2 linked regions of the Rhodoligotrophos appendicifer genome follow. The main gene of each other region encodes a partner of the protein of the gene in region 2 in a complex. Links are inferred from orthologs where the notes say so. Each region holds a gene or a part of one and is shown on either strand. Other genes may lie near its edges.

Region 1 (4,293 bases), on a different replicon or contig from region 2:
GAGTGCTCGGCAGGCGGTACATGTTCTGGGCCTTGGCATAAGCCTCGACCAAGGCAATGGTTTCCTCCGGGCGACCTGAGGCCGTCAGATATTTGATGGTGTCCTCGTCGATGGGGAAGAAGCCGCAAGTGGCGCCGTATTCAGGGGCCATGTTGCCGATCGTCGCCTGATCTTCCAGTGAGAGCGAACCCAAGCCTGGGCCGAAGAACTCCACAAATTTGCCGACCACACCTTTCTTACGCAGCATCTGCGTAACGGTGAGCACCAAGTCCGTTGCGGTGACGCCTTCCTTCAGGGTGCCCGTCACCTTGAAGCCCACGACCTCGGGGATCAACATCGAGATCGGCTGGCCGAGCATGGCCGCTTCCGCCTCGATGCCGCCCACGCCCCACCCCAAGACGGAGAGACCATTGACCATCGTCGTGTGGCTGTCGGTGCCCACGAGCGTATCAGGATAAGCAACCTCCACCGGGCCGGTCGCCGTCTCCTCGATCCTCGTCCATACCGTGCGAGACAGATATTCGAGGTTCACCTGATGGCAAATGCCGGTGCCGGGCGGCACGACGCGAAAATTCGCGAAGGCGTCCTGGCCCCATTTCAAGAATTTGTAACGCTCGCCATTGCGTTCATATTCCCGCTCGACGTTGAGCTCGAAGGCATTGGAGCTCGCGAAGAAGTCAACCATCACCGAGTGATCAATCACCAGGTCGACCGGTGCCAAAGGGTTGATCTTCTCGGGGTTGCTGCCGAGCTGCTTCATGGCATCGCGCATGGCTGCAAGATCCACGACCGCCGGAACGCCGGTGAAATCCTGCATCAGCACCCGGGCCGGACGAAAGGCAATTTCGCGATCACTCTTCCGCGTCTTCAGCCATTCGGCCATGGCGAGGATATCGTCCTTCGATACGGTACGCCCATCCTCATGGCGCAACAGGTTCTCGAGGAGGACCTTGAGGGAAAAGGGAAGTTGCGAGACCCCAGGGAGCCCATTCTTCTCCGCCTCCGGCAGGCTAAAGTAGTCATAGCTTCGAGTGCCGACCTCAAGTGTGCGGCGGCATTTGAAGCTGTCGAGCGAACGGGGTTCGATGGTCATCGCGGTCCTCTGGGGAAGTGCGGGAGTGAATTCAATGGAATGAACAGGGTCGGCAAATAATGGCAGATATACCGCGCCGACATACTGGCGGCACCGCCGCGGAAGCTGTCGCTTCATGGAAACGCGGCACGGGGACCTGAGCCGGCATGCGGGTTCGGTTCATCTCCGGGTTCTATAGACTCTTTCCAAACAGGTTGAAAGTAGTCCTCAAAGCTAACGACATCAAGAAAGCAGGCGAAGCGCCACCCCCTATGCGTTGCCAAAGCTCTCCTGTACATGAAGAGCCTTGCGATAGGAGCACAATGACACGGCTTGCGGCAGAACAGCTGGCATGCGAACGAGGCGGACGCGACGTGTTTGCCGATGTCAGCTTCCAGCTCCATGGTGGCGAGTCCCTGCTGCTCACCGGGCCCAACGGTTCGGGCAAGACGACGCTCATGCGCGCACTCTGCGGCCTGTCGGAGATCACCCAGGGCAAGCTTGAACTTAGGGGCTTTCCGGGCGACCTACCGATCCCCCAGCGCAGCCACTATGTCGGGCACCAGGAGGCCATAAAAGTGGCGTTCACAGTCACCGAGAACCTTCAGTTCTGGGCGAGCTTCCTCGGCGGGGGCAATGTCGCCCTGGCGCTGGAGGCTTTCGGGCTGGCTCGCCTCGGACCGTACTCCGCCGGCCTCCTCTCCTCAGGGCAGCGACGCCGGCTGGCCTTGTCGCGATTGTTGCTGGTGAAACGGCCGATCTGGCTTCTCGACGAGCCGACGGTCGGGCTGGACGCGGCATCACAGGCCGTTCTGGGCGATCTCCTCACTGCTCATCTCGCGGACGGCGGCATGGTCATCGTCAGCTCACATGTGGATTTGCCATTGACGCCCAGCCTGCAGTTGGACATGGCGGAGCACGCTGTCCTTCCATGAGAATATTTCTGGCCATCCTCTTCCGAGACATCCGGCTGGCGCTGCGCCAGGGCGGGGGCGCGGGCACGGCCCTGGGCTTCTTTCTTGCCGTGGTCATCCTGCTGCCTTTGGGGATCGGACCCGACCTTGCTGTGCTCTCGCGCATCGCGCCCGGGGCCCTCTGGATCGCGCTGCTGCTGTCGGTCCTGCTCTCTGCGGAGCGTATTTTTCAATCCGACTATGAGGACGGTTCATTGGAGGTGATGAGCATGGGGCTCGTGCCCCTCGAGCTCATCGCGCTCGCAAAGGCGCTGGGGCACTGGATCACGACCGCCCTGCCCCTGGCGATCGCGGCCCCGCCCCTAGGAGTTCTGCTGAATGTCGCTCCCGAGGTGGTGCTGCCGCTGTGGGCTGCCATGCTTACTGCCTCGCTGGCCTTGAGCCTCCTCGCCAGTCTCGGAGCTGCACTTACGGTGGGCGTGCGGCGAGGCGGTCTCATCGTCTCCATTCTGGTCCTGCCGCTCTATATTCCTGTGCTCGTGTTCGGGATATCGGCGAGCGTCGGTCTGTCCGCGACGACGGAGGTTTTCGGCGCCTCGATGCTGATGCTGACCGCGATCACGCTCGCGTGCGCCGTGCTCTGTCCGGTCGGCGCTGCTGCCGCACTCCGGGCTCATATGAAGTAAGACGCCCCGGCAGGAAGTTGAAAACCCGCCGCATTGCAGATTTCCCCCGTTCAGTTTAAGTGCCGACTCATGCAACGTTTTGCAAATCCTACGCGCTTCGTTCAGCTTGCTGCCACGTTGCTGCCCTGGACGGCGAGTGCAGCAGCGCTGCTGCTGATCACGGGGGCCGTGTGGGGACTGGTCTATGCTCCGCCTGATTATCAACAGGGGGAGACCGTCCGCATCATGTATGTTCATGTTCCGGCGGCATGGATGGCGATGTTCGTCTATTCGAGCATGGCCGCATCCAGCGTCGTCGCAATGATTTGGCGACACCCGCTGGCTGATGTCGCTGCGAAAGCGGCAGCACCGATCGGAGCCTGCTTCACCTTCCTGGCTCTCGCAACCGGTTCTTTGTGGGGGAAACCAATGTGGGGTGCCTGGTGGGTCTGGGATGCCCGGCTCACTTCGGTCTTCGTGCTCTTCCTGCTCTATCTCGGCTACATGGCGATCTGGCAGATCATCGAGCAACGTCAACGGGCGGCAAGGATCGCGCAGATCGTCGCGGTCGTCGGCTTCGTGAACATACCCATCGTAAAATTCTCAGTGGATTGGTGGAACTCGTTGCATCAGCCTGCGAGTGTGCTCAAGATCGGAGGCCCGGCGATCGATCCGTCCATGCTTTGGCCGCTTCTGATCATGGGGCTCGCGTATCTGTTCCTGTTCATCACGCTGCTGTTAATTTCGATGCGTACGGAGATCACCTCGCGGAGGATCGCTGCGATGGAACTTGCCGAGGTCAGGGCTTAAGGAAGAATCCCATGTCGTTTGAGGCGCCACACGTTGCCTTCGTGGTCGCGGCTTATGTCCTCACCGCGCTCGTGCTTGCGGCGATGACAGTGGGCATCATCATTGCTTATCGACGGCAGGCGAGACGGCTGCAGGAGCTCGAGGAGCGTGGCGCGCCACGACGGCCGATCCGATCCCAAGCGATGGGACAAGAGACGTGAACATGGCTGCTGAAGCCCCCAAACCGCATGGCGACGAGCCTCGCAAGCGGCGCGTTCTGCCACTGGCAGTCCTTCCCGTCATCCTGTTTGCCCTGCTGGCCATCGTGATGATGATGCGCCTTTTCGGAGGAGATCCGTCGAAGCTGCCGTCACCGCTGATCGGAAAGGCGGTGCCGGATTTCGCCCTTCCCGGGCTTGCCGGCCTTCAGGCCGAAGGGATACCGGTCCCCGGGTTCTCGACCTCGGACCTGGCAAAGGGCGACGTCACTCTCGTGAATGTCTGGGCTTCCTGGTGCGTGCCCTGCCGACAGGAACATCCCATCCTCATGCAGCTGGCCACGGATCCAAACGTGAAGATCCTGGGGATCAACTACAAGGACAATGCGGAGAATGCGCGCCGTTTCCTCGGTCTTCTGGGCAATCCGTTCAGAGCCGTGGGCATTGATCCAGAGGGAAAAACCGCGGTCGAATGGGGTTTTTATGGGGTTCCAGAGACGTTCGTGGTGAACGGCAAGGGCATCATCACCTACAAATGGATCGGTCCCATGACTGCAGACATCGTCCAGCAGAATATTTTACCAGCCATTACCGCTGCTCGAGCCGGGCGAAACTGACGTTGGAGATCTCGGACA
Region 2 (4,165 bases):
CTCGTCCGGCTGCACCGCCAAGGTCGGCACGGTCATTGCCAAGGCCAGGAGGCTCGCCAGGATCAGTCGCCGCATCATCAGGCCTGTTGCAGCGAGCGGCCGGGCTTCGCCTTCGCCGGCATCGGCGCGCCGATGCGGAAGCGCCGGTCGGTGAGCGAGATCGCCCCGCCCAGGAACATGATCCCCGCGCCGATCCAGACCAGCGGCACCAGCGGGTTGAAATAGAGCCGCACCACCCGGGCACCCGCCGGGGCATCGGCCTGGGAATCGCCCATGGCGAGGTAGAGATCTCCAGACCAGAAGGGATGGATGCCCACTTCCGAGGTCGTCTGGCCGCTGGGCTGGAAGGTCCGCTTGGAGGGTGTCAGGAGGCTCACCACCCGGCCGCCCGATTCGACCTTGAACCGCCCCTGCTCGTCGCGCCAGTTGGGCCCGCTGACCGGCACCGCCCCTTCGAAGGTGACGGTGGCCCCGGCCATGTTGACCACCTGTCCCGGCGCCATGACCAGAACCTGCTCCTGCCGCCAGGCGGTCACGCCGACGATTCCCAGCACCATCACGCCGACACCGGCATGGCCCAGCACCGAGCCGAAGGTCGAGCGTGGCAGCCCCACCAGCCGCCGCAGCGAGGCTGCCGGCCTGTCCTGGCCGAGCTTGGTCCGGAAAGCGAGCTCTGCGAAGGCTCCGGCAATGAGCCACAGCCCCAGCGCGATCCCCAGTGGCGCCAGCATCGGCCCCTCGGATTTGAGCGCAAACGCGATCCCGCCGCCGAGGAGGGCGATCAGCGCCGCAGCCCAGAGCCTTTGCACCGCAGCCCAGGCATCCGCCCGCTTCCAGGCGAGCATCGGCCCGATCGGCACCAGCAACAGCAGGGGCAGCATCAGCGGCCCGAAGGTCAGGTTGAAGAAGGGGGGGCCCACGGAGATCTTGGCGCCCGTCAGCACCTCGAGCGCCAGGGGATAGAGCGTTCCCGTCAGCACCGCGGCCGCCGCTGCCGCGAGCAGCAGATTGTTCACGACCAGCGCACTTTCGCGGCTCACCGGCGCGAACAGCCCGCCCTGCTTCAGCTGCGGCGCGCGCCAGGCAAACAGGCTCAGGGCGCCGCCGATGAACAGGCACAGGATGAGCAGGATGAAGACCCCGCGTTCGGGATCGACGGCGAAGGCATGCACCGAGGTCAGGACGCCCGAGCGCACCAGGAACGTGCCGAGCAGGCTCAGCGAGAAGGCCAGCACCGCCAGTAGGATGGTCCAGACTTTCAGCGCATTGCGCTTTTCCACCACGACCGCTGAATGCAGCAGTGCGGTGGCCACCAGCCACGGCATCAGCGAGGCGTTTTCCACCGGATCCCAGAACCACCAGCCGCCCCAGCCGAGTTCATAATAGGCCCACCACGAGCCCATGGCGATGCCGACCGTCAGGAACATCCACGCAGCCAACGTCCAAGGCCGCACCCACCGTGCCCAGGCGGCGTCCACCTGCCCGCCGATCAGGGCGGCGGCGGCAAACGAGAACACGATCGACAACCCGACATAGCCCGCATAGAGAAAGGGCGGGTGGAAGGCGAGCGCCGGATCCTGCAGCAGCGGATTGATGCCGTTGCCGTCCACCGGCGGTGGCATCAGCCGCTCGAACGGATTGCTCGTCAGCAGGATGAACAGCAGGAAGGCGAGCCCGATCATACCCTGGACGCTCAGCGTCCGCGCCTTCAGCGGCAGCGGCAGATTGCGCCCGAACAGCGCGATCAGCGCGCCGAACAGCGACAGGATCAGCACCCAGAGGACCATGGAGCCCTCATGATTGGCCCACACCCCCGAGATCTTGTAGAGCAGCGGCTTGGCGGAATGGGAATTCGCCCAGACGAGACGCACCGAGAAATCCGAGACGACGAAGGCATAGGTCAGCGCCAGAAACGCCGTCGCAATGAACACGAACTGCGCCAGCGCCGCCGTGCCGGCGACGCCCATCATCCGCGCATTGCCGCGTTGCGCGCCATAGAGCGGCACGAGCGCCTGGTAGAGCGCCATGACGGTGGCCAGAACCAGCGCAAAATGTCCAGCCTCGATGATCACTGCGTCTTCACCGCCTCACCGTCCTTCCACACGCCCTTGGCCTTCAAGGCATCCGCGACCTCGCGCGGCATATAGGTCTCGTCATGCTTGGCGAGCACCGTATCGGCCGCAAACCCGCCTTGTCCGTCCAGCGCGCCCTCGGCGACCACCCCCTGTCCCTCGCGGAACAGATCCGGCAGGATTCCGGCATAGACGACGGGCAGGCTTTTGTCCGTATCGGTCACCGTGAACTGGATGCGTCCGTCTGGCAATTGCTTGACGCTGCCCTGCTCCACCAGCCCGCCCAGCCTGAAGCGCTGCCCTGGTGACACCTTCAGGGCTGCTTCGCTGGGTGTATAGAAGAACACGATCGTATCGCTCAGCGCATAGAGCACCAGTCCGGCGGCGACGCCCAGCACCGCCAGTCCCGATCCGATGAATGCCCCTCGCCTCTGCTTCCTCGATAGTGCCATCGTGTCTCTTCGCTTTCATCGTGCCGGTCGAACCGGCTGCCGTTCTATCCTTCGACCCCCAGCGCCTTGCGCGCTTCCGCGATGCGCGCCATGGCCGCCTGGTCGTCCTTGAACCGGCCGGCCGCCGCATTGAGCGCGGCCTTCGCCGCCTCCGCCTCGCCCAGCACCACCCGCGCCCTGGCGAGCCGGAGCCAGCCCTCCAGATCATTGCCGTCCTGTTCGAGCCGTGCCGCCAGCCCGTCCACCATTTGGCGGATCATCGCCTGCTGGGAGACTGCATCCTGCGACGTCACCGCCTCGACCTGCCCCTCCGACAAGGCGGGCGCCGCATCTTGCCCCGCGACGCTCCGGATCGGCGCCTTGGTCTGGTCGATATTGGCCTGCACGAAGCCGCGCCAGGGCGCGTCAGCGGGAGCCTCCGCGATCAGCTTTTCCCAGCGGGCCAGGGCCTCGCTCGTTTTGCCGTCCTGCTTCTCCGCCATGCCCAGGTAGAAATCGGCCTTTGCCTGTTTGGGATCGGCCTTCAAGGCCGCGCTGAACGCCTCCCGCGCCCGCTCGGAGACGATCCCGCCATCGGCAAGCGTGGCCGCTTCGCCATAATTGGTCAGCATGTCCGGGCTCTCGCCCTTGAAGCTCATGATCCGCACATAAGCGTTGGCGGCGTCTGCATAGCGCCCCTGGCGCAGATAGACCGGCGCCACCACGCCCCAACCCTCGGCATCGGTGGGATTGTCCGCCAGATGCGCCTCCACACGCGCCACCAGGGCGTCGAAATCGCGGTTCTCCAAGGCATGTGCCATGCGCTCCGCATGGGGTACGCCCGGCATCAGCGGCTGGCCCAGCGTCAGATAGGCGGCAAGGCTTAACAGGGGAACGCCGATGAGCCCGGCCAGGAGCATGGGCCTCACCGGCCCCTCCCGGCGGACGTCCTGTGACCGGTCGGCAGCAGCGATCAGCCGCCGCGCCACCTCGGTGCGGGCCGCCTCCGCCTCGCGCGGTGCGATCTGTCCGCGTCCGAGGTCCTGGTCGATCTCGGTCAACTGGTCCCTATAGACGGCTACCTCTTGATCCGCCGCGGTCGGGCCTGCCGCATCGGCGCGCACCAAGGGCCAGAGCACCGCCACGAGGGCGATGGCAGTCAGCAGAGCAACGAGTATCCACAGACCCATCGTATTCAACCCGGTCGACCGAGCACGCCTCTGCGTGGTCCGGTGTCGCAGTTCTGGCTCCCTGCGTCGCAAACCCGTGGGCTCGGCAAGCAGCCGGTGTTAAGTTCCAACCGACAAAAAATCCAGGCGCACGCGCGCGCCGAAATTCCCAGGATTCTGGGCCGGGCCCGTGAGACCATGAAGCCTTACTCGATTTTTTCTCTCGCACGCAATGCGTTGAACTATCACAAGGACTGGAGCCGCGCCTGGCGCAGCCCGGAACCGAAACCCGCCTATGATGTAGTGATCATTGGCGCCGGCGGCCATGGCCTGGCCACGGCTTATTATCTGGCCAAGGAGCACAAGGTCACCAATGTTGCCGTGCTCGAGAAGGGCTGGCTCGGCGGCGGCAATACCGGCCGCAACACCACCATCATCCGCTCAAATTACCTCCAGGACGAGTCCATGGCGATCTATGAGCTGTCCCGCCAGC

The links.
Region 1: the proteins of ccmE (region 2) and ccmB are in contact, whole or in part, in a solved structure (PDB 8CE8), measured with the Escherichia coli proteins. The link is inferred for Rhodoligotrophos appendicifer from one-to-one orthologs.

The regions. Positions count from the first base shown.
Region 1 is NZ_VHKL01000009.1:126,665-130,957, forward strand. The notes cover bases 974-3,837. They hold ccmB (heme exporter protein CcmB), read left to right. Parts: upstream 974-2,003; coding sequence 2,004-2,672; downstream 2,673-3,837. Other genes in these bases: acnA (aconitate hydratase AcnA), read right to left, coding at 974-1,093; ccmA (heme ABC exporter ATP-binding protein CcmA), read left to right, coding at 1,396-2,007; FKM97_RS19670 (heme ABC transporter permease), read left to right, coding at 2,742-3,461; ccmD (heme exporter protein CcmD), read left to right, coding at 3,473-3,661; FKM97_RS19680 (DsbE family thiol:disulfide interchange protein), read left to right, coding at 3,664-3,837. In the rest of the region: more of acnA, read right to left, coding at 1-973; more of FKM97_RS19680, read left to right, coding at 3,838-4,275. UniProt on the Escherichia coli protein: Required for the export of heme to the periplasm for the biogenesis of c-type cytochromes.
Region 2 is NZ_VHKL01000003.1:283,198-287,362, forward strand. The notes cover bases 797-3,532. They hold ccmE (cytochrome c maturation protein CcmE), read right to left. Parts: upstream 2,525-3,532; coding sequence 2,069-2,524; downstream 797-2,068. Other genes in these bases: FKM97_RS08315 (heme lyase CcmF/NrfE family subunit), read right to left, coding at 797-2,072; ccmI (c-type cytochrome biogenesis protein CcmI), read right to left, coding at 2,569-3,532. Also shown: FKM97_RS08310 (cytochrome c-type biogenesis protein), read right to left, coding at 1-75; more of FKM97_RS08315, read right to left, coding at 78-796; more of ccmI, read right to left, coding at 3,533-3,693; FKM97_RS08330 (sarcosine oxidase subunit beta family protein), read left to right, coding at 3,871-4,165. UniProt on the Escherichia coli protein: Heme chaperone required for the biogenesis of c-type cytochromes. Transiently binds heme delivered by CcmC and transfers the heme to apo-cytochromes in a process facilitated by CcmF and CcmH.